Regions from separate parts of the Rhizobium hidalgonense genome, predicted to be linked through region 4. Evidence: predicted binding sites of a transcription regulator. Region 4 holds the regulator's gene; each other region holds the start of a gene.
The links. The regulator LexA, encoded in region 4, represses DNA repair genes until DNA is damaged. The targets are predictions, from matches to a motif close to TGTTCNNNNTGTGTTCNG.
Positions count from the first base shown of each region.

Region 1 (7,272 bases), on a different replicon from region 4:
GCCTTTTGACTGTGATCCGCTTGTAGATGGCATTTTACACTCCTCCGTACGAGATCGGGCTTGATCTCGAGTAGTCAACTTCAAATCTGTTAAACTGTTCCGCGTCTCCAAACGCGGCGGGAGCGTTTCCAATCTCGGCAAGTCGGCGAAGCTGAGCGCATGGTGGAGGCGCTGCGCGCGCACGATCGTCGCATTCGCGCTGTTCTCGCTCAGCCGACCTGCTCCACAGAAAGGCTTCCCAGGGGGAGGGGCTTGATCAACGATCTGGCGGAGACCGCTGGATCGAGCCACGCTCGCCATGCGTCGCGTTCCAGAATGACAATCTGACGGTCATGGTATGGCGCAATGTCCGGTCCCGGCTCCATCGTTAGCATGGTGAAGGCTTGGCCCACCTCCGGCGTGTCGCGCCAGATGCCGGCTACGCAGAAGATCGGCTCGTCATTCTTGGTGAACAGCCACTTGTCCTTGCGCTTCTTTTTCGGATCCTTGGAATCTGTGAACTCATAGAAGCCATCGGCGACGATAAGACAGCGATTGGACGTGAACTCCCGACCTTCCGATCGAAAATTGTAGACCGGCCGCTTGTTCGGCCCCGGCCAGCTCCAGCGCCGCTGCACGAGCTCGGCCTCGTCCTGGGCTCCCTCGATCGTCCGGACGATAGGACCGAAATCGGTGATCTTGATGTCCTCTCGAGCCTGGAGGTTCGGCGTCCCTTCGCCGGAGCGGATATTGATCTTCAGGTCGGCGAACTCCTCGACAACCGAGGCGACATCCACCATCAGCCGATAGTCATTGCACATTGCTCTTTCCTTCGAATGAAATCTCATCCTCGCAGCTGAGCCGCGTCAGATGCAATATGTGCTTGGATTGCACGCTCTCCAGCAGGACGAGCAGATCCGCGGCGTTCTTTGTCGGCAGGCCGCAAGCGGCCAACCTTGTGATTAGCGTGGTTTGGCGCCGAGGATTGCGGCTCCATCTCGAGCGTGTCGCATGGCCATCTGAAGTTCGGTCTCACCGACGCGCATTCAAGGAGATTAAACAGCTTTCCATCATTGGCACGATCATCAGATTTGTCCAACGAATTTGTTCTTGATATGTTTCATCCGTTATGAAAGCGACGGTTTTCCAGTCCGATGCACCTCGATGAGCGCCGCATCATCGTCGAACGCGTGACGAAGATGTGGAGATGGTGGAACTGCCTTGGCAGTTGCGCCCCCGCGATGGCGGACTGCGTGCCGAGAACATCGTCCGGATAAAAGCGTGAGCGTTTCGCCCCACCGCTTCCTGGTGCCGGCTTCGGAGTTTCGCCACAAGAAGTCCAGTTTTTCGCTTGCCAATAGCGACCGGTTCTTTTTTGGGAATCTGGCGGCACGCGAATGAGAACTGGTCGGAAGGGCCTATGCCATCCTGACGGTCGGGGCGAATGTTGACATCGCGCCGTTCCACGATCGGCAGATGGCGGTGCTCAACGGCCCGGCCCGAAATCCTCCGGCCCCTGTTGGCAGGGACGTTCCGAGTGAAGCACCACGCGGGCCGGCGCTCCGCCGATGCTGGCGGTCTAGAGGGCTAACCGCAACTGCGGCTCCGCGACAGGTGCTCGCCGTTCCAGCGAGGACAGGGTGACGCCGAGCAGACGGATGCCCTTGCGCGGCGGGAAGATCGGCGCGAGCAGCACGCCGATTATATCCTCGAGATCGGTGATTGCCGGCAGGGGTACTACAACCGTCTTGCTGCGGGTGATCTGCGTGAAGTCGGCATATTTTACTTTTAAAGTCACCGTCTTGGCGCCGATTTCATTGGCCTCGCAATAACCCCACACCTTTTCGATCAGCGGCCGAAGCCCTTCGCGGGCCGGCTCATAAGCGTGGACGTCCTGCGAGAAGGTATCTTCCGCGCCGACGGATTTGCGCACCCGGTTCGGCTTGACCTGGCGCTCGTCGATGCCGCGGGCAATGCCATGGAAATACGGTCCCGACTTCCCGAAATGTTCGACGAGGAACTCGAGCGTCTTCGCCTTGAGGTCGGCACCGTTATCGATGCCGAGCCGATGCATCTTCTCGGCCGTAGCCGGTCCAACGCCATGGAATTTCTTGACGGGCAGGGCCTCGACGAAGGCCGGCCCGTTCTTCGGCGTGATCACCGCCTGGCCGTTCGGCTTGTTCAGGTCGCTGGCCATCTTGGCGAGGAACTTGTTGTAGGAAATCCCGGCCGAGGCATTGAGCCCGGTCACCTGCTTGATCCTGGCCCGGATTTCCGTCGCGATTTCGGTGGCGATCTCCATGCCTTTGAGATTCTGCGTCACGTCGAGATAGGCTTCGTCGAGCGACAGCGGCTCGATCATCGATGTATATTCGGCGAAGATCTGGAGGATCTGCTGCGACACCGCCTTATAGACGTCGAAGCGCGGCGGCACGAAGATCAGCTCCGGACACTTTCTCTTCGCAGTCACCGATGGCATCGCCGAGTGGACGCCGAATACGCGCGCCTCGTAGCTCGCTGCTGCCACCACGCCGCGGGCGGCCGATCCGCCGACGGCAATCGGTTTGCCGCGCAATTCCGGATTATCGCGCTGCTCAACCGACGCATAAAACGCATCCATGTCCACATGAACGATTTTTCGGACGCGGGTCGAGTTCATATCGTTCATGGCGGCTTCAGCGATGGCGATGGCATCGGCTATTCATGCCGAAACAAAAAGAGAACATAGCAGGCTTCGCCATGATTTCAACCGGCAATCAAACGGCTCACAAAGGCGAAACGGGCCGCGTAGGTACGCGGCCCCATCAGATTTCGTAGCGCCGGTCGAGTTCCTCAAGCGCAGAGCAAACGTCATCGATCGAAACGGGCTCGGGCGTTCCTGGAATATGACGCAACGCCGGTCTTGAATCGAGCGCGTAAAAGTCCGATGCCCATGCCGCGAGGATTGCTCGCTTGTCGTCGGCTGAAATCGCAGGCGCATTCACCACATCCATTGGCCGCCGAAAATTCAGCCCTTGCGGCATGAGGACTGTCGGTCCCGTTGTGACAGCGCTGTTGATGATCTCCTGCACCACGGCAATCATCGGTACACCTCAACGCACGTGAGGGTCCCTGTCGCGCCGCAGACGGGAGAGTCCGATGGCGTCGACATCTGGTGCCAGCAGATCGTGTTTTTCGGCAAAAGCGGCGAACAGGCCACGCGCGGTTTCTGCTTCGATTTCACCCCGCAACGCAGCGCCGCATGCTTTGAGCGCTATGGAATGCGCGGTGTCTCTCTGCGCCGCCGGCCATTCGCTCAGATGTCGGTAGGCGTCCATCACTGAACGCACTTTTGCCGGAAAACCAAGACCGACAAGAATGGATATAGGCTCTCTGAACATATCGGACATCGCTCTCTCCTTCCTGAACCCGGATGTCGATGGGTGCCGTCGCAACGGCGCCCTTTTCAGTGGACGGCGTGGATTAAGCCGCTTTCTGCGCTTCGATCTGAGGCGTCGCTTCGGACCTCAGTGCCGCCGCACTTTGGATGGAGATTTTCCGCGGCTTTAATGCCTCGGGAATCTCGCGAACCAGATCGATCGAGAGGAGGCCGTTGCGCAAATCGGCTCCGTCGACGCGGACATGATCGGCAAGCTCGAACCGGTGCTCGAACGGCCGGGCGGCAATGCCGCGGTGTAGGTAGCCGTCCGCAGGAGCTTCCGGCTTCTTGCCGGTCACTGTCAGCAGATTGGACTGGTAGGTGATGTCGAGATCGTTCTCGGCGAACCCGGCCACCGCAATCGAGATCCGGTAACTATCATCGCCGGTCTTGACAATGTCATAGGGTGGCCAATCGCTGATTGAGCGGGCGCGCTGGGCGTTCTCGAGAAGATTGAAGACCCGGTCGAAGCCGACGCTCGACCGGAACAGCGGTGCGTAGTCGTAAGATGTTGCCATAGCCATATCCTCCTTGAAGCAACATGGGTACGGAAGCGCCGAAAGTCGGCGCTCCCAGCAAGGCCAGCCCTGTCGTCAGCGGTTGGCGGCAAACGATTTGGTTTCCGGAAATGTCGGTTTCAAGAGTGTCGTTGGAAAAAATTTCGACTTGCTTTCAGCGACCGCTGCTCAACCCAGCGGCGCCCACGACAATTGCAGCCGACTCCACGACCGGCGCCGTCGCATCCGCCGTGGTTTAGGGCGCAAAGGCGGTTTATAACAACAGCCTGTTCAAAATGCCTGATCCGAATGGTCGCCTCAGGCATGATGAGCACTTCCGTCAGAATTGTTATCGGCAAAGCAGAAGATGTTAGCATACGGACCTCGCTTTTGCGGTTGACTTCAACGCTGCACGGCTGGTGCCGGATTCGCTTGAGCCTGTTCGAGGCTTCTGCGACGCATTCGTGCCGGAGCGCGGTATCGCCGTGTCGATGGCGTTGAAACCGTGATCGACAAAGGCATCGAGCAGACGAAATCCTGTCTGCTCATCGACGTTCCAGCCGAAAACATTGCCGCCAAATACCAGGGGAGCGATGGAAAGGCCGGGTTGGCCAAGCATGCATTTGATTATGACCTTTTCTGACGTGGATATGAGTTTCGGACTTCGACGGCGTGGCCGACCGACCGCACTTCCTGCTAGTTGGTTAGATTTCTCGTGCGGCAAGCGATTCCGCTGTGGTCATGACTCTTGCGAAGCCCGCGGACAGTGTCGCGGTTGTGCCTGCCTTAATTGCCTCCTGCGTCGCCGTTTCCGACAGGTCGGGGCATCCGGTCGCATCGAGGAGGAAATCGACGAAGAAGTCGAGATCGTGGCCGTGCCTCGCCGTGGCCTCGCAGCAGAAGTTGGTCATGAACCCGGTCACGACGATCCGGTCTATCGACCGTTCCCGCAGCATTCGGTCGAGGCCCGTGCCGACGAAGCTGGAATAGCGTTGCTTGCTGATCGTCACGACACCGGCGGGAATCTTGAGCCGCGGGTCGTCCTCGACCTCTTCGGTGCCAGCGGCGAATCCAAGCTCGCCGGTCTCGCCGGTGAAATCGAACATGCGGCCGGCATCCGAGCCATCGGCGCGATGGACGTGGCGGATATGAACGACGAGATCACCCGCGGCCGCAGCCGCTGATATGATAGCATTAATGTTGGAAATCACTTCGGCATTGCCTGCGCAGTGCAAGGGCGAAGTTGGGTCGGTATAGACTTTCTGAACATCAATCACGAGAATTGCACGCGCCATACCTTTTTCCTTCTTTAGCCTGAGCCTATTCCATCCGCGCCGGGACGGTAACGTCTAAATTCCAAGCGCAATTCCGTCTTTCCGCGACTCCGATGCGCCGGTCAGGGTGCCATTCTCCCAGTCGATTCGGATCGCTTGCGCGCCGCCGATTGGGTCTTCTGCGGGCGAGAAGGTAAAGCCCCGCCGTTCGAGCTCGGCTTTGATCGCGCCATCAATCGTGTGCTCGGCCTCCACACGTGTTCCATCGGATGTCGGCATCACGCGTGGCAGATCGATTGCCTCCTGCATGTCCATGCCGTAATCGAGGACCTTGGAGATCAGGTGGGCATGGCCGAGTGCCTGATAGTAGCCGCCCATTACGCCGAACGGCATCTCCACCCGGCCGTCACGCGTCACCATGCCTGGGATGATCGTGTGCAGCGGGCGCTTCGCGGGTCCGACACGGTTCGGGTGGCCAGGTTTGAGCGAGAAGCTTTGGCCGCGATTGTGCAATATGACGCCGGAGCGTGGGGCGACGAGGCCAGTGCCGAAACTGTCGAAGATCGAGTTGATGAAGCTTACGGCATTGCGGTCGCGGTCGACGACCGAGATATAGACGGTGTCTCGGTGAAGTGGCATTTCGAACGGCGGCAGGTCGATCAGCGCCCTCTCCAGGTCGATCATTGCCGCGAGCCTGTCGGCCAGCGCGTCCGAGAGTAGCTCGTCTACCGGGACATCCGCCTTGTCCGGATCGGCGATCCAGGCATCACGGGCAGCATAGGCGAGGCGCGTCGCCTCGATCTCGATATGCAGCCGATCCGGCGATTGCGGGTCGCCCTTAGCGTCGAAGCGGCTGAGGATGTTGAGGATCAGGAGCGCGATGATGCCCTGGCCGTTCGGCGGGCATTCGTGGATGGTATAGCCGCGAAAATCGGTGGTGACCGGGGTCACGTATTCACCACGCGCATTGGCGAAGTCCTCCATCGTGTGGAGCCCGCCGAGCGAATTCAAATATGACACCATGTCCTGGGCAATCGGACCTTCGTAGAATGCCGCACGACCCCCTGCAGCAATGCGCTTTAGCGTTTCCGCCAGTTCCGGCTGTCGATGCACCTCGCCGATGGCAGGCGCACGCCCGCCTGGGAGGAAAATCCGTGCTGCCGTCGGGTCGGCGGCCAGCACGTTTTCCTCGATTGACCAGTCGCGATGAACGCGGGGCGTGATCGCGTACCCTTCCTCGGCAAAGCGGATAGCCGGTGCCAGCACGTCGCCGAGGGGAAGCCGACCGTGATCGGCGTGGAGACGTGTCCAGGCATCGATCGCTCCCGGGATCGTTACTGCTGCCGGCGACTGGCGTGGAACCGCCGTCAATCCGCGCTCTTCGAACCAGCCCGCTGTCAACGCCGCAGGCGTACGCCCCGAGCCGTTATAAGCGATAACCTTGTCCGATCCGTTGGCTGCATAGAGCACGAAACAATCACCGCCGATGCCAGTCGAGCCCGGTTCTACGACGCATTGCACCGCGCAGGCGGCAATCGCGGCATCCATGGCATTGCCGCCAGCCTCCATGATCTGCAGTGCCGCAAGCGTTGCTGAAGGATGCGACGTCGCCGCCATGGTATTCCGCGAGACTGCAACAGACCGTGTCGGCTTCTCGAAGTTGCGCATTTGGTTCATTCTCCTTGCCATTGTTGGTATGACTCAGGCCCGCGCCCGGTAAGGCGTAAGCCAGGCTTCGATCGCATTGAGCGCCGAGATGATTGTAAAGTTGAGGGTGAGATAGATGGCGCCGGCTGTGACGAAGACCTCGACGGCACGATAGGTCTGCGAAATCAGCCCTTGGGCGATGCCGGTGACTTCCACGAGCGTAATAATCGATGCAAGCGACGTCCCCTTGACCATCAGGATGATCTCGTTGCTGTAGCTCGGGATCGCCTGGCGCAGGGCCAACGGCAGGACGACGAGACGCAACGTGAGGTACCGTGACATGCCGGAAGCTGTAGCAGCCTCGACAAGGCCGCGCGGCACACCCTGTATCGCGCCGCGCAGGATCTCGCTTCCATAGGCGGCTGTATTGAGGCTGAGCGCAATGATGGCGCACCAA
Region 1 covers NZ_CP054028.1:1,014,334-1,021,605, reverse strand. Annotated here, with positions in the region: gene FFM81_RS26015 (SOS response-associated peptidase) at 210-800, opposite strand; partial or broken gene FFM81_RS33350 (SOS response-associated peptidase family protein) at 1,109-1,562, shown strand; gene dinB (DNA polymerase IV) at 1,559-2,647, opposite strand; gene FFM81_RS26005 (hypothetical protein) at 2,784-3,062, opposite strand; gene FFM81_RS26000 (DUF982 domain-containing protein) at 3,072-3,368, opposite strand; gene FFM81_RS25995 (Hsp20 family protein) at 3,442-3,915, opposite strand; partial or broken gene FFM81_RS25990 (aldo/keto reductase) at 4,376-4,513, opposite strand; gene FFM81_RS25985 (cysteine hydrolase family protein) at 4,599-5,189, opposite strand; gene ggt (gamma-glutamyltransferase) at 5,244-6,836, opposite strand; gene FFM81_RS25975 (ABC transporter permease) at 6,870-7,272, opposite strand, start outside.
Region 1: dinB (DNA polymerase IV) is a predicted target of LexA. The motif match lies at 2,687-2,704, and genes of this name have one in related genera.

Region 2 (7,272 bases), 1.3 Mb from region 4:
CGGCAGCGCCTCCGGCGATGTCGATGCAGTGCTTCAGGCGCTTTCCGAGCCTGCCGGAGAAAGCCGGCTCAGCCAGAATGCGGCGACGATCGATCGCGCTTTCCGTTTCGACACTGTCGAGGAGATCCTGGCAGCGTTGGCAGGCGAGGAGGGTGACTTCGCCGCCGAGACGCGCCGGGTGATGCTGACCCGCTCACCGACCAGCCTGAAGCTGGCCTTGACGTTGCTGAGAGCCGGTCGCCGCAGCGCCTCACTTGCCGAGTGCCTCGGCCGCGAACTCGGCGCCTGCCTGCAGATGCTGGATAATCCCGACTTTTTCGAAGGCATCCGCGCCGCCGTCATCGACAAGGACCGCAATCCGCAATGGTCACCCGCCTCAGTCGAGGCCGTCGGGGCCGCGACCGTCGAGCGCTTCCTGAAACCGGCCGAACCGCCGCTTGAGCTCTAAGCTATCGCCACATGCCGCGCATGCGGGCGCCGACATCGATACGCACCTGCCGCGCCTGGGCTTGCGCGGCGGACTGCGATTTCACCTGCGGCCAGCTGCAGGCTTCGAAGAACTGCAGCAGCGTCGCCGGAATGAAGCGGCTGCGCGAGGCGTAAACGTGCCGGTCGCCCTGCGCGTTCTGCCCGTAGGTGAAAAAGCGTTGCGGCACGACCAGATCGAGACCGTCCCGCGCACGTGTCATCGCCACATAGAGCAGCCGGCGTTCCTCTTCGATTTCGGCGGTGGCGCCGACGGCGAGATCGCTCGGAATGCAGCCATCGACGACATTCAGCATGAAGACCCTTGTCCATTCCTGGCCCTTGGCGGAATGGATGGTGGACAGGATCAGATAGTCCTCATCGAGCAGCGGCACGCCGGCCTGGTCGCTGGTCGCATCCGGCGGATCGAGGGTGAGCTCGGTGAGAAAACGTTCGCGCGAGGCATAACCGCCGGCAATCTGCTCGAGCTGTAAGAGATCGGCCTGGCGTGTCGCGGCGTCTTCATGCAGCCGTTCCAGATGCGGCGCGTACCATTGCCGCGCCAGTTCGATTTCCGCCGGCCAGCCGGCCTTGCCGGATTTCAGCTCCTGCAGCATCGAAACGAATGCAGTCCAGTCCTCGCCGGAGCGTGGCGGCGTCGGCATTTCGGCCAGCGCCGATAGCGGGCTGGCATCCTCGGCCATCAGGTCGAGCGCCTTCTGCGCCGTCGACGGCCCGACGCCGGGCAGGATCTGCATCAGCCGGAAACCCGCCACCCGGTCGCGCGGGTTCTGCGCGAAGCGCAGCGTAGCCAGCATGTCCTTGACATGCGCACTGTCGAGAAACTTTAAGCCGCCGAACTTGACGAAGGGAATGTTGCGCCGGGTCAACTCGACCTCCAGCGGCCCGCTGTGATGCGAGGCGCGGAACAGCACGGCCTGCTGCTTGAGCGTCAGGCCCTCCTCGCGATTGTCGAGCACCATGTCGGCGACATAACGCGCCTGGTCGGCCTCGTCGCGCACCGTGACGAGCCGCGGCCGCTCGGCCGATTGCCGCTCGGTCCACAGGTTCTTGGTGAAACGCTCCGAAGCGAGATCGATGACGGCGTTGGCCGCCGCCAGGATCGGCTGCGTCGAGCGGTAATTGCGGTCGAGCGTGACGATATCGGCAGCCGGGCTGAAGGCGCCGGGAAAATCGAGAATATTGCGCACCGTCGCTGCACGGAACGAATAGATCGATTGGGCATCGTCGCCGACGACGGTCAGCCCCTGGCCACCAGGCTTCAGCGCCATCAGGATCGAGGCCTGCAGCCGGTTTGTGTCCTGATATTCGTCGACCAGCACATGGTCGAAGCGGCTGCCGATATCCTCGGCAATCACGCTCTCGCCGACCATCTGCGCCCAGTAGAGCAGCAGATCGTCGTAATCGAGCACGTTCTGGGCCTGCTTTGACTCGACATAACAGGCGAAAAGCTCGCGCAGCTGTTTCTCCCAGGCCGCGCACCAGGGAAAGGCGTCGCGCAGGACCTGCTCGAGCGCGGTTTCCGAATTCACCGCCCTGCTATAGATGGCAAGGCAGGTGCCCTTGGCCGGAAACCGGCTTTCGGTTTTGGAGAAACCGAGATCGTGCCGGATGAGGTTGATCAGATCGGCGCTGTCTTCGCGGTCATGGATGGTGAATTCAGGATCGAGGCCGATCTGCTGGGCGTAGTCGCGCAACAGCCGCGCGCCGATGCCGTGGAAGGTGCCGGACCAATTGAGCGCGTCGGCCATGATGCCGGCATTCGCACCCAACACATCGCGGCAGATGCGCTCGACGCGCCGCGCCATCTCGGCCGCGGCCCGGCGCGAGAAGGTCATCAGCAGAATGCGGCGGGGATCGGCGCCCTTGACGATCAGATGGGCGACCCGGTGCGCCAGCGTGTTCGTCTTGCCCGAGCCGGCGCCGGCAATGACCAGCAGCGGCCCGGCAATATGGCTGCCGTCAGTGAGCGTGCCGTGTTCGACGGCCATGCGCTGCTGGGGATTGAGCTTTTCGAGATACATCCAGCCGTCCGGTCGGGCTTCCGCAGAATCACTGGGGAAAGATTAGATGTTCCTTGAATGTTCGCGATTTCCGCCGCTGTCAAGCGTTGTGGTGTGCGAGTGCCTCAATCGGGGAAATCCGGGCCGACCACCCGTCGCACCAGTTTCAGGCTGCGATCCGGCTGAAGAATATAGGTTTCCTCCACCCGCTGGCCGGTCCCGTTGTAGAATTGGTGATGGACGGCGCTGCCGATCGGCGATTTGGTCAGCTTCGTTCGCGGCTGGCCGCCATAGGTGATGCTGCCGGGGATCGGTTCCAGTGCCGGCCCCTCGGCCGAAGAGCAGCCGGTCAGCAAGACCCCGGTTAACAATGCCCCGGAGAATAGGGTGGGCAGAACCGCGTTCATCGTCGTCATCCCTCTTTCGACTGCATCCAAATATGGAAATCGCAGCCCCTTTCGCCAAGGGTCGCAACGAAATGCCTCGCTGCGGCGTTAAACCAGATCAACCAGCAGGAGACGGTGAAGGTGCTTGGGGTTCCGGCATTCATGGTGCATGAAAATTCCGGTGGCGAAGGGCACGGCGACGCGGCGACCCGCGCCTCGGTCGAGGGCGCCCTTCATGCGGACGCCGATCTCGACGCCGAGGAAATCACCGTCACCACATCGGGCTCCTATGTCATTCTCGAAGGTTTCGTGCACCAGCGCGGCGATGTCGAGCGCGCCATCGAGATCGCCGAAAGCATCGTCGGCCGCGGTTATGTGCGCAGCCGCCTGTTGCGGCGCTGAGGGAACCAAGTGTCTTCCCGGGTGTTGAAATGCCGGATCGAAACGCTGGAGACCATCATGCAGTTGCTTCCTCGCCTCTGGGCAACGACCTTGATCATGGGGTGTGGTGTCTTTGCCGGCTCCGCCTACGCCTCGCTTGAAACCGGTACAAACTATTCCGCCCTGCCGAAAGACCAGATCGCCCTCAACGAATATACCGGGACGAGCGCCTGCACGCCCGCAGAGCCGCTCTACCTGCCATCCTTCATCCGCGCGACGGACGGCACGATCATCGGCGTCGGTTATCTCGAGGTGGAGGATGAGGCCGGCGCGGCCTGCTGAGCCATCCGGCTTGCCCAAACGAGGCTCGCCCGCGTTGCCGCAGAGGTAACGAGCCTCTGACCATCATCATGATGGCTGGGCATCTTCTATGAATACAGCGATATCAGGCGCAACGCCCGTTGCACCAAAACCCGGCACGGCTTCGATGCAGGGTTAAAGAAATTAAAGCATTGCACCGTTCTGGCACGCTCCATTTACGGAAATGCCGACCGAAGGACCAGTTCAACGTGGGACGCGTGCTTTCACGTCTTGTCGACGCGTAGCGCCCTAATGCAGCTTCAGCTTTGCCTCTTCGGCCGCCGCCAGGAATTCGGCTCTCGCCTCTTCCACGCTCTTGCGTCCATCGAGTGCCGCCCGGCAGGTGCTGCGGGCCTTGATATAGTGCAGCCCGCGGGCGTTCGGCCAGAAATCCGCCAGGCATTTCAGCGCATCGAACGGCCCGCTGACCGTTCGCGCGACGGCATCTTCGAAACCGACCTTGACCGGGCTGTTCCATTTTTCAGTTGCCATCAATGCTCCTCCACGATTGTCGACAGAAACAAAGCATGCAGCGCCTCCCTATTCCTCGGTGGAGACGCCGCAATAACAGCTATTCTAGCGTGATTTTCGCGGCCAACAATGGTGAATCGTTTGTTGCTGATAAGGCGAAAAGTCAGCCTGCATGGGGAAGGATCGCGGGTGCGCGTGCCAATCGGAATTTTTCCGTAATCGCAAATAAGTTGTATAGCGCGGACGCGATACTGCCGTTACCGTGCTGGGAAAGCTAAGGGCTCGACATGAGTTTAAATCGAAATTGATCCGGGCCGCTTTTCTTTGCGAGGCGCTGGTTATGCCGGCTCTCGCCCATGGCGCAGAAATATCGGCTGAAGACGCTCTCCTCGTGCGCCTCTCCAAACCGATCCAAAGAATGCAGTGAGAATATTTGCGGGCCAACCTTGGGAGGCTGGGGAAGGGGGGACGATAGATATCGCCGCCTATATCCCATCAGAGAAGACTTCATCGATAGTATGTCGAGGGCATATTCGATTGTGTTAACTCGCTGCCCCGCTTCCAGGGCCTGCATATTCGCATGGATCTTCAGCTTGAGGTCCTTTGCGGCCGCAATATCCCGCACTTTGCCCCGACGGCCATGCCAGATCCGTCAAACGCCGACCCAACCGCTTGCGAGCGCATTGGCCCATTCGTTACGGCCGCGTTCGCGGGCAAGGTTCGACATCGTCATGTGATCGTAGGAGACGCGCCGGAAGGTCACGTTCCAGCAGCCGTTCACCTTTTCCAGGATGGCATAGGATGCGTCGGGCGAGCCGGTTTCAACCATGTGAAACACCGGTTCGTCATCGTCATAACCGGGGCAGCCGACGCTGCCGGGATTGACGACAAGCCGGCCGTCGGCCAGCCGCACAGAGCGCGGAATGTGGGTATGGCCGCAGAGGATGACGGGAAAATCGATCCCCTCGGCGAAGCTTTCGATCCGCTTTCGCCCGGACATATGCACCAGGCCATCAGCCGTCAGGTCTTCCAGCCAGTAGGTGAGATCGTCCTGCGGCGTGGCATGGCAGAGAAACAGCTCCTGCCGGTGGACGAGCGTCGCGGGCTGGGTGCGCAGCCAGTCGAGATGGTGCGGCCGCAGCTCGGCATGCGCCATGCTGTCGGAGCTACCCATCTCAGCCGGTTCCAGAGAGACCAGCCAGCGATCGTGATTGCCGCGGATCGAGGGGAAATTGCGCGCCATCAGGATGTCGGCCGTTCGGGCTGCGTTCATCGGACCGCTGAGATGATCGCCGAGATTGACGACGTCGCTGATGCCCAGTGCTGCGATATCGGCAAGCACGCCTTCAAGGGCGAGGTCATTGCCGTGGATATCGGCGATCACTGCGATTTTCATGGTATCGTCTTTCGGCTCAACGCGGTTTTTGCGGGCTTTTCCGTCCACTTGATAAGCATGGCGGGTCGAATCCACAACAGGCCGGTGAAAAACAAATAGGCCATATGCACCCACCAGGGTGACGTGCCGAGGAGAAGCGAGGCAAACGTGGTGGCCGCCCGCGCGTAGACGATGACGAGGATGATGACCAGGCCGGTGCCGATCAGTTTTCTCAAGCGTAGGGGCATTCAGGTCTTTTGGTTGGCAGGTTTCGCGGGCTTCTTCCGTTACTTTCGACCAACTGCTAAAGCTTCGACATCGAGGAGCGAGAACGTCGAGGGAACAAGCTGCACGGATTGTCTTCGCAATTCGCGTTATGTTCTGGGTGATTGCGTTGCTCTGTGCAGCCGTGGTGGCTTCTAGTCTGCAGTTTTCTCTTTGAAATCGTTGGAGAAACTGGTGCTGCCGAGTGGGATTGAACCACCGACCTCACCCTTACCAAGGGTGTGCTCTACCACTGAGCTACGGCAGCAGGACCAGGACCCGTGGAGCCAAGCGGCTCAATTGCGGGAACGGGGCGGCTATTGCCACAGCTTGACGGCAAGCGCAAGCAGCAAATTCCAACTTCGCGTGGATTGGCGCGCAGGGGCCTTTTGGATCGGCGCGAATTCGGCTAATCCTGTTTGCATGAACGACAAGACCGAAACCGGCCAGCAGAGCCGCAAAGAGGCCATCGAGGCACAGGCGAAACTGCGCCGCGAGCGCGCCGCCGACAAGCTCAGAGAAAATCTTTCAAGACGCAAACAGGTGCGCGCCCGCCGTTCCGGCCAGGCCGACGAAACAAATGGCCTGCCCGCCGCAAAAATGGACGATCGTAATGTTCCGTCCCTCGCCAATTGAAGCGTTTTGATAAATCCCCTAAACACCCCACTCCTTCTTTCAAGGCAGAACTTTCAGGAAGTAAGCCCACATGGATCGTATCAGAATCGTCGGCGGTAATGAGCTGAATGGCATCATTCCGATTTCCGGCGCCAAGAATGCCGCACTGCCGCTGATGATCGCCTCGCTTCTGACCAGCGATACGCTGACGCTGGAAAACGTGCCGCATCTGGCCGATGTCGAGCTCTTGATGCGCATCCTCGGCAATCACGGCGTCGATGTCGCCGTCAACGGTCGCCGCGAGCGCCAGGAAGATTCCTACGCCCGCACGATCCATTTCACCTGCCGCACCATCGTCGATACCACCGCTTCCTATGAGCTGGTCTCGAAGATGCGCGCCTCTTTCTGGGTCATCGGCCCGCTGCTTGCGCGCGAAGGCTATTGCCGCGTGTCGCTGCCGGGCGGCTGCGCCATCGGCACGCGCCCCGTCGATCTCTTCATCGAGGGCCTGACGGCGCTCGGCGCGACCATGGAAATCGATGCCGGTTATATCAATGCCAAGGCGCCGAATGGCGGCCTGATCGGGGCGCGCTACACCTTCCCGAAGGTTTCGGTCGGCGCCACCCATGTGATGATGATGGCGGCAACGCTTGCCCGCGGCACGACTGTCATCGGCAATGCCGCACGCGAGCCCGAGGTCGTCGATCTCGCCAACTGCCTGAACGCCATGGGCGCCAAGATCTCCGGCGCCGGCACGGCCACCATTACCATCGAAGGCGTCACCTCGCTCTCCGGCGCCCGCCACCGCGTCCTGCCGGATCGCATCGAGACCGGCACCTATGCCATGGCGGTTGCCATGGCCGGCGGTGACGTCGTGCTCGAAAATACCGATGTGGCGCTGCTCGACACCGCGCTGGAAACCCTGCGCCGC
Region 2 covers NZ_CP054027.1:3,719,521-3,726,792, reverse strand. Annotated here, with positions in the region: gene FFM81_RS18115 (enoyl-CoA hydratase/isomerase family protein) at 1-448, shown strand, start outside; gene FFM81_RS18110 (ATP-dependent helicase) at 450-2,510, opposite strand; gene FFM81_RS18105 (hypothetical protein) at 2,615-2,896, opposite strand; gene FFM81_RS18100 (BON domain-containing protein) at 3,017-3,277, shown strand; gene FFM81_RS18095 (hypothetical protein) at 3,335-3,598, shown strand; gene FFM81_RS18090 (DUF982 domain-containing protein) at 3,866-4,108, opposite strand; gene FFM81_RS18085 (metallophosphoesterase family protein) at 4,740-5,483, opposite strand; gene FFM81_RS18080 (DUF2842 domain-containing protein) at 5,480-5,710, opposite strand; tRNA gene FFM81_RS18075 (tRNA-Thr) at 5,920-5,994, opposite strand; gene FFM81_RS18070 (hypothetical protein) at 6,150-6,362, shown strand; gene murA (UDP-N-acetylglucosamine 1-carboxyvinyltransferase) at 6,433-7,272, shown strand, end outside.
Region 2: FFM81_RS18110 (ATP-dependent helicase) is a predicted target of LexA. The motif match lies at 2,558-2,575, and genes of this name have one in related genera.

Region 3 (7,272 bases), 310 kb from region 4:
GAAGACGAAGTACGACCCGGTTGCTAAGAAGCATGTCGAGTTCAAGGAAACCAAGATCAAGTAATCGCTTGATCTCAGGATTTCGCAAAAAGCGCGCGCCCTCGGGTTGCGCGTTTTTTATTGCCTGAATTGGCCCGCTTCGAGAGATGATAGCGCAAACAGAAAAACGCCGCCCTTCCATCTTCGGGAAGTGGCGGCGTTTTCTTGAAAGGGGGTCGGCCAGCATGCAAAACGGCACGAGGAACCGCTATAATTTGCCTACTAGCCGACCGACCCCACGACCCAGGAGATGCGGCGGACCTGAGCATCATGGGGTATCGACAACTCCTCTACGGGAGCGCTTCTCTTATGAGCCGATAATTTGCGCAGAAATGAAAGAAAATCAACAAATTCTTAATGGTGAATTTTATGAGTGTGATTCTATGGTTAAAAGTCCAATTTTGGGACATATAAAAAATTGTCGGCTCTGCTTGGGCCTGAAGCCTATTGTCCGACCACCCCAAGAAATTCGACACTATAACTGAACAACTTACGCCTCCCCTACCCTTACGTGAGGTGACGTCGCCGCGCTCTATTTGAGCCTGCAGGCAGCAGCCATTTTTTATAGTCTCTATTTCATCCGGAGCGAAGGCCCCGACACCCTCAACACTATCGCGCTGCGGCATATCGGCAGCAATGCCGAAAGGCGATTTTGGGGCTATTGAATTGCAAAATTTTCGCCCCGCATCGCTCGGGCGAAGATTAAAGATCGGTAACAATTCGCTTACCGCAGTGGAAAACCCGCAAATGGCGCCTATGGCGCCAAAGTGATTCGTCAAGCGGCTGCGGCGACGACGCGATTGCGGCCGGTATTCTTGGCTTCGTAAAGCGCAAGATCGGCCTGCTTCATCAACTGATCCGGGGTCAGCACCGAGCCCATACGCGAGGCGATGCCGAAGGACGCGGTGACATTCAGCGCCTCCCCCGCGTGTTTCAGCCTGAAGGGCGCATTTTCGACAGCCGCGCGCAGGCGCTCGGCGACGGTGGCGGCAATTTCCGGCGAGGTATCCGGCATGACAACGACGAATTCCTCGCCGCCGTAGCGGCAAGCGAGATCGGCGCCGCGAATGGTCGAGCGGACGCGATTAGCAAACTCCCGCAGCACTTCGTCGCCGCCATCATGGCCATAGGTATCGTTCACCTGCTTGAAGCGGTCGATATCGGTGATCAGCACCGAAAGCGGCCGGCCCCGCGCCATCGAACGGTTGAAGAGCACGTTCAGGTGATTGTCGAGATAGCGCCGGTTATAAAGGCCGGTTAGCGGATCGGTCACGGCAAGCTCGATCGTCTGCTTGACGCTGGCGCGCAGACGGTCGTTGCAGCGCTTGCGGCGGATCTGCGTCAGGCTGCGGGCAACCAGTTCGTTGGGATCGACCGGGCGGATGATGTAGTCGTTGACGCCGAGATCGAGCGCGCGCACGACCATCTCGTCAGCACCCTGCTCGGTGATGATCAGGATCGGCAGGAAGCGCGTGCGCTCCAGCGAGCGCAGCTGCGAGCAGAGGCGAAGCGGATCGTAATCATCGAAATTGGCGTTGACGATGACGAGATCAAACGGGCTTTCCGCCGCCTCGAAGAGCGCTGCCTGCGGATCGGAAAGGGCAAGCACGTCGGCGACGGGCTTCAGCGCCTTGATGATGCGCTCCTGCGAATTGGCGCGACCATCGACGAGCAGGATCTGACCGGCCTCGTCGATGCGCCCCTCGCCTGCCCGCATGAGATCGTCGATGCCCATCGTATGGGCGGTATCGGCGCGGATGCGCAGCTCGTCACTCAGCGTCTTCAGCCGCAGCAGGCTCTTCACCCGTGAGATCAGCTGAAGATCATTGACCGGCTTGGTGAGGAAATCGTCGGCGCCGGCCTTCAGGCCACGGACGCGATCGGCCGGCTGATCAAGTGCCGTGACCATGACGACAGGAATATGGGCGGTCTTGCGGCTGGCCTTCAGCCGCTCGCAGACCTCGAAACCGTCGATACCGGGCATCATGATGTCGAGCAGGATGAGATCGACCTGGTTGCGCTCGCAGATCGCCAGCGCCGTGTAGCCGTCGGCCGCGGTCATCACGTCGAAATATTCGGCAAGCAGCCGCGCTTCAAGCAGCTTCACATTGGCCGGAATATCGTCAACCACCAGTATTCGCGCAGTCATAGGTGTCTTTCCGATGCGTCAGGCATCGCCGAGATAGGTCTTGATCGTCTCGATGAATTTCGGAACCGAGATCGGCTTGGAAACATAGGCTTCGCAGCCGCCCTGGCGGATCCGCTCCTCGTCGCCCTTCATCGCGAAAGCCGTGACGGCAATGACGGGAATCACGTGCAGCTCGTCGTCTTCCTTCAGCCATTTCGTCACTTCGAGACCAGAGACCTCGGGAAGCTGAATATCCATCAGGATGAGGTCGGGGCGATGTTTGCGCGCCAGATCCAGCGCCTCCATACCGTTTCTGGTCTGGATCGTCGTATAACCGGACGCCTCGATGAGGTCGCGAAAGAGCTTCATGTTGAGCTCGTTATCTTCTACAATCATCACCTGTTTGGGCATGACAAGCTGTCCCTACGTCCGTTCGCGCAGCGGTTCGTCCCATGAGAAAGGCATGCGGACGGTAGCTGCGTAAAACCGATAGCGCACGCTAGCGGTATTTGGTTGAAGAAAAGGTAACTTACCCCTCGAAATGCAAAGCAACTTCAAGACTTCGAAACAACCGGCCGCCGACCCGCACGCTACCGCGATCGCCGTGCTCGGCTGGCTTGCCGACGATCCCGACATGTTCGGCCGCTTCCTGGCGCTGACCGGTGTGGCTCCCGGCCAGGTGCGCGGCGCCGTCAACGATCCCGGGTTTCTCGCCGGCATGATGGATTTCCTGATGAACCACGAACCGACGGCAATGGCTTTCTGCGCGGCGAGCGGCATCAGCCCGGAAACGGTCACCGCCGCCTGGCAGCATTTCTCCTCGCCCGGCCTCGATTCCGGGGAATACTGACGGTGACCGGCATTGTGGACCTCGATATCTCGCATATCCGGCTCGGCGAACGGCCGCTGATCGTCTGCGATGTCGACGATGTCGTGCTGCAATTCATCGGCCCGTTCCAGCTTTTCTTGCAAAGCCAGGGCCACGCATTTCTGCCACGCTCGTTCAAGCTGCACGGCAACATCGTCTCGCAGGCGGATGGCGTCGAGATCGGGGACCAGCAGGTCAGCCGGCTGATCGAGGAATTCTTCGAGACGCAGGAGCTCTGGCAGACGCCGCTCGACCGCGTCGTCGAAACGCTCGACCGGCTTTCGCGGGAGGCCGACGTGCTTTTCCTGACCGCCATGCAGCCGCGGTTCCAGGACCAGCGCCGCCGCCTGCTCGACAGGATGGGCCTGCTTTTTCCGCTGCTTGCCAGCGAAGAGCCCAAGGGGCCGATCGTTCACGCCTTGCATGCCAGCCGCTCCCTTCCCGTTGTCTTCATCGATGATATGGCGCGCAATCTGCATTCCGTAAGGGAATATGTTGCCGACTGCCTGCTGATTCACCTGATGCCCGACTCGCCCGTCCATCGTTTCGCGCCGGCAGCCGCCGACGACATCACCCGCGTCAGCGACTGGGCGCATGCGGCCGCCCTGATCGAGGCGCATTTCATTGCCGGCGCTTTCAGCCCTGCAGTTCCAGCCGCATGAGCGGGCGGCCTTCTTTGCGCCGCGTTACCGTCTCGAAACGAAGATCGTTATCCAAAGGCAAAGCTCCCGCCCTCTCTTGAGACTCGGAAGCTTAGGGCGTATTGTCCCGGCGTTCAACCTTTGTTCTCATGATGACGCCCGCGCCCGACAAGACACCCGGCTTCTGTCGCGACTGCCTTGCCGAGCAGAAGGGCGAGGCTCGCCGCTGCCTTTCCTGCGGCAGCCCCCGGTTGGTGCGCCATCGCGAGCTCTATGCTTTGACGCTTGCGCATATCGATTGCGACGCGTTCTATGCGGCCGTCGAAAAACGCGACAATCCGGAACTTGCCGACAAGCCTGTGATCATCGGCGGCGGCAAACGCGGCGTTGTCTCCACCGCCTGCTATATCGCCCGCATCCACGGCGTGCGTTCGGCGATGCCGATGTTCAAGGCGCTGGAAGCCTGCCCGCAAGCGATCGTCATCCGCCCCGACATGGAAAAATATGTCCGGGTCGGCCGCCAGGTGCGCGCCATGATGCAGGATCTGACGCCGCTGGTGCAGCCGCTATCGATCGACGAGGCCTTCCTGGAGCTTGAAGGCACGGAGAGGCTGCATCACGATCCGCCGGCCCGCACGCTCGCCAAATTCGCCCGCCGGGTCGAAAAGGAGATCGGCATCAGCGTGTCGGTCGGGCTCTCCTATTGCAAATTCCTCGCCAAGGTCGCCTCCGACCTGCAGAAACCCCGCGGCTTTTCCGTCATCGGCCGTGAGGAAGCGGTCGAGTTCCTGGCGCCGCGTCCGGTCACCACGATCTGGGGCGTCGGCAAGGCCTTTGCGGCGACGCTGGAGGCCGACGGCATCCGCACCATCAGCCAGTTGCAGCAGATGGAGGAAAACGACCTGATGCGCCGCTACGGCAGCATCGGCCAGCGGCTCGCCCGGCTGTCGCGCGGGATCGACGACCGCGAAGTGCATCTCAACGATGCGGCCAAGAGCGTGTCGTCCGAGACGACCTTCTTCGACGACATCTCACGTTATGACGATCTGGTGCCGATCCTGCGCAATCTTTCGGAAAAGGTCTCCTGGCGGCTGAAGAAAAACGACATCGCCGGCCAGACCGTCGTCCTGAAGATGAAGACCGCCGACTTCAAGCTACGCACACGCAATCGCAAGCTGGAAGACCCGACCCAGCTGGCCGACAAGATCTTCCGCATCGGGCTCGAGCTTCTCGAAAAGGAGACCGACGGCACGAAGTTCCGGCTACTCGGCATCGGCGTCACCGATCTCGGCGATGCCGCGCGCGCCGATCCGCCCGATCTCATCGACCGGCAATCGGGCCGGCGGGCGGCCGCCGAAGCGGCGATGGACAAGCTGCGCGACAAGTTCGGCAAGAACACGGTCGAGACCGGTTACACCTTCGGCAGCGGCAAGCGCGATCACTAAAGCGTGAGTCCAGGTTCCTGTCGAGCCTATAAAATCTTCCTTAAACTTCGTCCCATAGTGTGCCGGACCAGTATTGCGTATGGTTGGGTATCATGTTCTCGCGTCTCGTCTTCGGCCTCGGCTTGCTGTCGGCCACCGCACTCGTGCACCCTGCTCTTGCCGCGGATGCACGCACGCTGCAGATCATCGTCTCGAAGGACAAGCAGTCGCTTGCGGTCTATGACGGCACCGAGGTCGTCGCGACTTCAAAAGTCTCGACCGGCAAGGACGGGCACACGACGCCGAGCGGCATCTTCTCGGTGCTCGAAAAGCAGAAATACCACGAATCCAATCTCTATTCGAACGCGCCGATGCCCTTCATGCAAAGGCTGACGTGGTCGGGCATTGCACTGCACGAATCCAATTCCGTGCCGCGCTATCCGGCTTCGCATGGCTGCGTGCGCATGCCCGGCGTTTTTGCGAAAAAGCTTTACGGGATGACCGAGCCCGGTATTCCCGTCATCATCAGCGACGGCGAAGTGGTCCCGCAGCCGATCGACCATCCGACGCTTTTCCATCCAGAGGCGCCGGCGCCGATGCTGCTGCTTTCGGATGTCGAATTGCGGCCCTCGATGCCCGACAGCCCGGGGACACCGGTGCAGGTGGCGATGAACGACACGGCGGCGATGCCGATGCCGGCCGCGCCAATTGCAATGCCCCAACCCAAACCGCCGACCGAACCGATCAGCATGCTGATCACCCGCCGTACGCTGCGCGAGACGGTGATCGACATCCAGACCCTGCTCAACCAGCTCGGCTTTCCCGCCGGTAATCCTGACGGGTTGCTCGGGCCGGCGACCGTCGAGGCGATCAAGGCTTTCAAGACATTGCGGCCGGCGGAATTTACCGGCGACAGGAGCCTGGTCTCCGATACGCTGCTCAAATCCGTCTATGCCGCAACAGGCAAGGGCGAGCCGCCGAACGGCGTCATCATGGTGCGCCGGGCGTTCAAGCCAATCTTCGAAGCGCCGCTGACGATCGCCGATCCGGGCCTGGCGCTCGGCACGCATTTCTTCACGCTGCATGCAGTCGATGAGAAGGCCGGTACCGTGGATTGGCTCGGCATCACGCTCGAAAACAATCTCTCTCGCGAGACGATGAAGCGGCTCGGCATCACCAATCAGGAAAGCTCGATCGTCAGCGGCAGGCCGATCGCCCGGTCGCTTAGCCGCGTCACGATCCCCGAGGAGACCCGCCGCAGAATCGAGGCGCTGATCGCGCCCGGCTCGACGCTGACGATCTCCGATACCGGCCTCGGCCGGGAGACCGGCGAAGGTACGGATTTCATCACCATCACCCGGGGTTGATGATTTCCCGGGCGATACCATCATCCCAGGTGATAACCATCATCCGAAGTGACAAAAATCACCCTAGGTGATGCGCATCATCTCTAGACAAGCTCGACATCAACGACGCCGGGGGCGGCGCGGAGAGCGGCCGCGATTTCCGGCGTGATGCGGTATTTCTCCGACAGCGCCACTTCCACCTCGCGTTTGCCGTCCTCCTTGATGACGATGAAGGAAACGAGGCCGTCGCCCTTGGCGTTGAGATGGCCGGCGACCATCTTCAGCGGCCCGGAATCTCTGACATAGACGCGCAGCGCCTTCTGCATCTGCAGTGATTTTTCCTCCAGTGACTGGATCGTCTGGATGCGCAGGCCGATCCCTTCCGGCCGCTCCTCGCCGGTGGCGGTCAGCACGAAGGATTTTCCCGATTCCAGCACGTCGCGATACTGGTTCAGCATTTCCGAAAACAGCACCGCCTCGAACTGGCCGGAGGAATCGGAAAAGACGATGATGCCCATCTTGTTGCCGGTGCGGGTCTTGCGCTCCTGCTTCGAAATGACGGTGCCGGCGAGGCGTGCATTGAAGGCGCCCTGTTTGATCGCCTGGGAAAACTCTGCAAAGGTCTGCACCCGCATCTTCTGCAGGATGTTGTTGTAGGAATCGAGCGGGTGGGCGGTGAGATAGAAACCCAGCACCTGGAACTCCTTGAGCAGCCGCTCCGAGGCGAGCCATGGCGAAAACGGCGGCAGGGAGATCTTCTCGGGCCCCGAGGTCAGCGTACTGCCGAAAATGTCCGACTGGCCGCTCAGCTTGTTCTCCTGGGCGC
Region 3 covers NZ_CP054027.1:2,684,434-2,691,705, forward strand. Annotated here, with positions in the region: gene rpmG (50S ribosomal protein L33) at 1-64, shown strand, start outside; gene FFM81_RS12955 (PleD family two-component system response regulator) at 815-2,188, opposite strand; gene FFM81_RS12960 (response regulator) at 2,207-2,578, opposite strand; gene FFM81_RS12965 (DUF3572 domain-containing protein) at 2,709-3,017, shown strand; gene FFM81_RS12970 (hypothetical protein) at 3,020-3,697, shown strand; gene FFM81_RS12975 (DNA polymerase IV) at 3,829-5,121, shown strand; gene FFM81_RS12980 (L,D-transpeptidase family protein) at 5,214-6,467, shown strand; gene dnaE (DNA polymerase III subunit alpha) at 6,551-7,272, opposite strand, start outside.
Region 3: FFM81_RS12975 (DNA polymerase IV) is a predicted target of LexA. The motif match lies at 3,808-3,825, and genes of this name have one in related genera.

Region 4 (7,272 bases):
GCGGGCATGAGGATATCGATAGGCATGGGTTCCCTCCCCGATTAGAGCAGAATGTCGGTATAGAGCTCGGATGCATCCGGCTCCGGATCGGCCTGGGCGAAGTCGGCGCTGTCGGCGACGATGTCGCGGACATCCTTGTCGATCGCCTTCAAATCGTCTTCGGAGGCCCAGCCCTTTTCGATGAGGCGTGCCTTCACCTGTTCGATCGGGTCCTGCTCGGAGCGCATCTTCTGCACCTCCTCCTTGGAGCGATACTTCGCCGGATCGGACATGGAGTGGCCGCGATAGCGATAGGTCAGCATTTCGAGGATGATCGGGCCCTTGCCGGAGCGGCAATGTTCGAGCGCCTCGTCGGCCGCCGCTTTGACGGCGCGAACATCCATGCCGTCGACCTGGATGCCGGGGATGCCGAAGCCGGATCCGCGCAGCGAGTAGTTCGACTGAGCCGTCGCGCGGGCGGTCGAGGTGCCCATGGCGTAACGGTTGTTTTCGACAATATAGACAATCGGCAGCTTCCAAAGAGCGGCCATGTTGAAGCTCTCGTAGACCTGGCCCTGATTGGCGGCGCCGTCGCCGAAATAGGCGATCGAGACATTTCCGTTGCCGCGGTAGTGGTTTGCAAAGGCAAGGCCCGTTCCGAGCGAAACCTGGGCACCGACGATGCCGTGGCCGCCGTAGAAATGTTTCTCTTTCGAGAACATGTGCATCGAGCCGCCCTTCCCGTGGGAATAGCCGCTGCGGCGCCCGGTCAGTTCAGCCATGACGCCGCGTGCTTCCATGCCGGTCGCCAGCATGTGGCCGTGGTCGCGATAGGCGGTGATAACCTGGTCGCCTTCCTTCTGCGCCATCTGCATGCCGACGACGACAGCTTCCTGACCGATGTAAAGGTGGCAAAAGCCGCCGATGAAGCCCATGCCGTAAAGCTGGCCGGCCTTCTCCTCGAAGCGGCGGATCAATAGCATCTCGCGATAGGCCTTGAGCTCTTCGTCGCGATCGAAGTCGGCTACGGGGCCTCCATTCGATGCTTTGGCTGCCGGTTTAGCTGCAGTCTTGCGGCTGGAAACGGTCGCGGTCTTTCGCGGCGCCATTCAACCCTCCCTATGGGTTTGTCGTTTCTCGGTGGCGCGTACCATAGGGAAGAAATATGACCACAGCAATGCCATAATTGCATGGCTCGTATTCGGCACTAAATTATTGGAAATACACGAGAAATTCCAATTAACTGAATTCCGGTTAATTGGAATAATGGTTGAATATGACGATCTCGTCCGCGCGCGACATATTGAGCTGATAGCGCGCTTTTTCGTCCAGCATATCCTTGTCGAGCGAGCCATCACTCAGCAGCGCGACCTGATTTTCAAGATGTTCGCGCTTTGCCTTCAAGATCGCAAGCTCTTTTTCACGCGCGAGACGCTGATGCTCGAACGTTTCCGTTGCGCGCAGACCGTAATCGCCGTGAATGCAATGATAACCGAAATAGGAAAGGAAGGCGACCGTCATAGCCGGAATGACGAAGCGGCCGATCTTTCTCTTCTTATGATGCTTTGTCCACATACACGCATGCTCTTGAACGCATTACCAATTCGTTCAGCATAACGCGCAGAGATTAACCGTTCATTGACCGTAACCGCCGGCAATAAAAAACCCGCGCCAGGTGAGGCGCGGGTGAAGTCGTCGAAAGCAGATTCGATCAGTTGCGGATGATCGAGCGACCGGCATACTGAGCCTGGGGGCCGAGGCCCTCCTCGATGCGGATCAGCTGGTTGTACTTGGCAAGACGGTCGGAACGCGAGAGCGAGCCGGTCTTGATCTGGCCGCAGTTGGTGGCGACCGCGAGGTCTGCGATGGTCGAATCTTCGGTTTCGCCGGAGCGGTGCGACATGACGGCGGTATAGGCTGCCTTGTGCGCCGTGTTGACGGCGTCGAGGGTTTCCGTCAGCGAGCCGATCTGGTTGACCTTGACGAGGATCGAGTTGGCGACACCCATGCGGATGCCGTCGCGAAGACGGGCGGAGTTGGTGACGAAGAGATCGTCGCCGACGAGCTGGGTCTTCTTGCCGGTCAGGTCGGTCAGCGTCTTCCAGCCGTCCCAATCGTCTTCGGCCATGCCGTCTTCGATCGAGATGATCGGATACTTAGCGGCGAGTTCGGCGAGATATTCGGCCATGGCGCCCGATTCGAGCGTGCGGCCTTCACCTTCGAGAACGTATTTGCCGTCCTTGAAGAACTCGGTCGAGGCGCAATCGAGGCCGAGGTAAATGTCCTCGCCCGGCTTGTAGCCGGCTTTCTCGACCGACTTCATGATGAAGTCGAGGGCTTCCGAAGCGCTCTTCAGGCCCGGTGCGAAACCACCTTCGTCGCCGACATTGGTGTTGTGGCCCTGGGCGGCCAGTTCCTTGCGCAGCGTATGGAAGACTTCCGAGCCCATGCGCACGGCTTCAGCGATGGTGTCGGCGCCGACCGGAAGGATCATGAATTCCTGGAAATCGATCGGGTTGTCGGCATGGGCGCCGCCGTTGATGATGTTCATCATCGGCACCGGCAGGAGGCTCGCGGAAGCGCCACCGACATACCGGTAGAGCGGCAGGCCGGAGGCCTGGGCGGCAGCCTTGGCGACGGCAAGCGAGACGCCGAGAATGGCGTTGGCGCCGAGGCGCGACTTGTTCGGCGTGCCGTCCAGCTCGATCATGATGTTGTCGATCTGGATCTGGTTTTCGGCGTCGATGCCGCCGATTGCGTCGAAGATCTCGGTATTGGCGGCATCGACCGCCTTCTGGACGCCCTTGCCGAGGTAGCGCTTGCCGCCGTCGCGCAGCTCGACCGCCTCATGCGCGCCGGTCGAAGCGCCCGAGGGAACGGCCGCGCGGCCCATGCTGCCGTCTTCGAGATAGACATCGACTTCGACGGTGGGGTTACCACGGCTATCGAGAATCTCGCGGGCGATGATATCGGTGATTGCAGTCATGGGTTCTTCCTGCTCGGTGGGTGATCAATCATTCGAAGCCTGTCATAATCGAAGGCGGGCAAATTACAATGGCGCATTGCGACGCCATCGACCTGCGTGTCTGATCGTCGCTATAGCACGAACATGTCAGGCTTTTGACTGTCAGGCCTTGGCGACAGCATCGAAGGCGAGCAACTTTTCCAGCAGCCGCGGCATGTCCTTGAGATAGACCATGTTCGGGCCGTCGGACGGTGCGTTGTCCGGGTCCTGGTGGGTTTCAACGAAAACGCCGGCAATTCCGGTCGCCACCGCTGCGCGCGCCAGCGTTTCGACGAATTCCCGCTGACCGCCGGAGGAATCGCCCTGCCCGCCGGGCTGCGCGACGGAATGGGTCGCATCGAAAACGACGGGGGCGCCCATCGACGCCATGATCGGCAGTGAGCGCATATCGGAAACCAAAGTATTGTAGCCGAAGGAAGCGCCGCGCTCGCAGAGCAGTACGTTCGGATTGCCGCTGGCGTTGAGCTTCTTCAGGACGTTCTTCATGTCCCAGGGAGCCAGGAACTGTCCCTTCTTGACATTGACGGCACGGCCGGTCTCGGCAGCGGCGATCAGAAGGTCGGTCTGACGGCAGAGGAAGGCCGGAATCTGCAGGACATCGACCACCTTGGCCACTTCGGCGCATTGTTCGGCGGTGTGAACGTCGGTCAGGACCGGAAAGCCGAACTCCTTCTTGAGATCGGCAAAGATCTGCATGCCCTTTTCAAGCCCGATGCCGCGCTCGGCCGACAGCGAAGTCCGGTTCGCCTTGTCGAAGGAACTCTTGTAGACGAGGCCGATGCCGAGCTTGGCGCAGAGCTCCTTCAGCGTCCCGGCAACCATGAAAGCGTGGTCGCGGTTCTCCATTTGACAGGGGCCGGCAATCAGCGACAGGCGGCCAGCATTGGAAAAGGTGACCTGGCCTGCGCCCTCGCCGATCCTGACTTCGGAATTCGTATCAGTGCTCATCGTGTTTCCTCGAAGGCGAAGAGCGTGCCCTGCCCGGGCGCCGGCTTCACCAGAATGCGATTGTTCTTGCGCGTGTAGGTCACTCCGTTAGCAGCCAAATGCGCTTCTGTCACGGCAAGATCAGCGACGGCAAAGAGGATAGCCCGGCCGCGCAGGCCGCGGTCGGCGGATGAGACGGCGATCTCGAAATAGGCCTCCAGCCCTTCCGGCGTCATCAGGCTGATTTTTGCATTCGAGGCGGCGATATTGACGCCGAAACCGGTCTTCTCGACGACCGATTGCGCCGCGGCAAGGCCGACGAAGGCGGCGAATGCAGCGGGGTCCGGCGCGCACAGCGCGATCTCGGCAATGCCTGTTGCGCCATTGGCATGCGTCTCCAGCACGCCGCGGTCGGCCGGCAAGGGATTGATGCGCTGGCAGGTAAAGAGAAAGAAATCGGGCGCCCGCAGATCGCCCGCAAAAGCCAGTTTGAAGCTGCCGACGCTCCTGGAACCATCCGGCATTTTCATCGGCCGGCTGAATTGCAACATCTCGCCGGCGCTCGATCCGCCGGCAGCGAAGCTCTGATGGTCGTGGCCGGCGTCCGCGGTGCCGAAAACCACCGCCGAAAGCCCCTCCTCGCCGCAACGGAAGCGGAAGGCCCGGTTGCGGGCGGTGAAGACATTGCCTTGCCGCGCCGACGCCTCGTTCTCCTCGACGCTCGCAATACCAAGCGGCTCCAGATAGGTCTTGTCGGCAAGGAAGACGCAGGCATTTTCCGTTCCGAAGGGATGGCGGGCATCGGCGGCAACGGTGAAGCCGAGCTTGCCTAGCCGTTCGCGGGCCAGATCGATATTGACGACGGGCAGCACGACATGATCCAGCGGGTGCGGTATGGCGGAATGCTCGTTCATGATATCCCTCCCTCAAACGACAAAAGATGTGCGACAGCGCCACCCCCAAAGCAAGACATGTGTGCCAATCCGGCGAATGAAAATAAAAATCTCAACGAGTTGGCGGCAAGTTTTACGGAAAATTAGCTACTTGCGGAACACATATGGAACATATAGTGTCTGTTCTGGATTTGTTTCAATCAGGGGTCTGACGTCGATGCTCACGCGCAAACAACAGGAGCTTCTCCTTTTTATTCATGAGCGCATGAAGGAATCCGGCGTTCCGCCGTCTTTCGACGAGATGAAGGATGCCCTCGATCTGGCCTCGAAATCCGGCATTCATCGCCTGATCACGGCGCTCGAGGAACGCGGTTTCATTCGCCGCCTACCGAACCGCGCCAGGGCACTTGAGGTCATCAGGCTTCCGGAGGCCTATAGCCCCAGCATCCAGCCCCGGCGCGGCTTTTCGCCGAGCGTCATCGAGGGCAGCCTCGGCAAGCCCCAGCCGGTCGCCGCTCCCTCGCCTGTAAAACCCGTTGCTGACAACGGCAACTCGGTCTCGGTGCCGGTTATGGGCCGAATCGCTGCCGGCGTGCCGATTTCGGCGATTCAGAACAACACCCACGATATCGTCGTTCCGGCCGATATGCTTGGCTCCGGCGAGCATTATGCTCTGGAGGTCAAAGGCGATTCGATGATCGACGCCGGCATCTTTGATGGCGACACGGTGATCATCCGCAACGGCAGCACCGCAAGCCCAGGCGACATCGTCGTTGCCCTCGTCGATGACGAGGAAGCGACGCTGAAGCGCTTTCGCCGCAAGGGTGCCTCGATCGCACTTGAAGCGGCCAACCCGGCTTACGAGACCCGGATCTTCGGACCTGATCGTGTCAAGGTGCAGGGCAAGCTCGTCGGCCTCATTCGCCGCTATCACTGACACTGGACAGGCCAGATTCGACAAAACTGTTGCTGCGCCAGTCATAAGCGCGATGGCGCATCCACGGCCGTGACAGGGTTTCGAATGCCGTTGCGACCTCCAAGCCGGTGTCTGCGAAGCGCAGCTCGATGGAACCGGTTTTGCGTAGTGTCTCACCGGTAAAAAGCGTCCCACCTGAACGGCAGCTGTTGAAACGCAGGCGGACTGATGTGACGACGATATCGGCCGCATCGCAGGCCGGACCGAGATAAGCGGCATTGTCGATGACCGTGACGATACGGCCATTGCCAAGCCTCGATGTACACCAGGCCCTCTTGACGCAGGAAAAGCGGTTTGTTTCACCGCCCGCGGCCGCCGCCCGCATCGCCGTCCTCGCTTCATTCTGCTGATCGCGGGAAAGCCTGACGCGGCGGTCGTCTCCCTCCGGCGGAATTGCGGGACCATCCAGCATCTTCGGCGGGTAATGCGCCGGCAGGACCAGCGCTCGCTGCCACTGGTCGAAAATGAAATCCGGCGGGTTTTCGCGATTGGAAGCCATTGCCTCAGCCGCGACGACTGCAACCAGACTGCCATCCTCCGAAATCACCAGATCCGGCGGCCGGGGAACCGGCAGAAGCAGCACGATGGACGTCGAGGCGGCGAGGATCGAAGTGCCGGCATGGCGCAACCGGGTGCGGAGCAGCGTCAGCAGCAGAAAGCCTGCCACCGCCACGACGAAATACCAGGCGGGGAGACGGCCGACGCCAATATCGCCGCCCCAGCCGGACACCGTCTTGGCAACCGCAATCACCATATCGAGGCCAAAGCCGACCACCTTCCAGAGCGGCGCGTCCAGACCGAAAGGCATGAGCAACATCGCCAGCAGCCCCGCCGGCATGACGATGAAGGAGATGATCGGCATCGTCGCGAGGTTTGCCGGCAGGCCGTAAGCGGTCAGGCGATGAAAATGCTCGATCGAAAACAGCGCCGTGGAAAAACCGCCGATCAGTGAGGTCAGGAAGACGCCGCCGAAGAAACCGGCGACCGCAACGACCGGCCTGATGATCGGCAGCTTCAGCAAAGCGTTTTCGCGGATGCGCCGGTCCTTCCACAGCTGATAGCCCGATACCAGCGCCAATGTCGCGGCAAAGGACATCTGGAAGCTCGGGCCCAGGACTTCCGAGGGCGAAATGGCGATGATGACAAGAGCCGAGAGGACGACATTGCGCAGGCTGATTGACGGGCGATCGAAGAAGACTGCGATCAGCATGATGGCCATCATGATGAAGGCGCGTTCGGCCGAGACTCCGAATCCTGATATCAGGAAGTAGGCGGTGACGGCGATGAGCGCGCCGGCGGCGGCGATTTTCTTTGTCGGATAGGCTTGAGCAACGCCCGGAAACAGGCTGAGCAGCATCCGGAACCCGACGAAGAAAATGCCTGCCGACAGGGCCATGTTGAGGCCCGATATCGCAACGATATGGGCAAGACCGGACTGGCGCAGCGCCTCCGTCGTCGCCTTCGAGATGGCG
Region 4 covers NZ_CP054027.1:2,374,640-2,381,911, forward strand. Annotated here, with positions in the region: gene FFM81_RS11345 (pyruvate dehydrogenase complex E1 component subunit beta) at 1-26, opposite strand, end outside; gene pdhA (pyruvate dehydrogenase (acetyl-transferring) E1 component subunit alpha) at 42-1,088, opposite strand; gene FFM81_RS11355 (FtsB family cell division protein) at 1,234-1,554, opposite strand; gene eno (phosphopyruvate hydratase) at 1,691-2,965, opposite strand; gene kdsA (3-deoxy-8-phosphooctulonate synthase) at 3,107-3,952, opposite strand; gene FFM81_RS11370 (VOC family protein) at 3,949-4,845, opposite strand; gene lexA (transcriptional repressor LexA) at 5,042-5,761, shown strand; gene FFM81_RS11380 (ComEC/Rec2 family competence protein) at 5,742-7,272, opposite strand, start outside.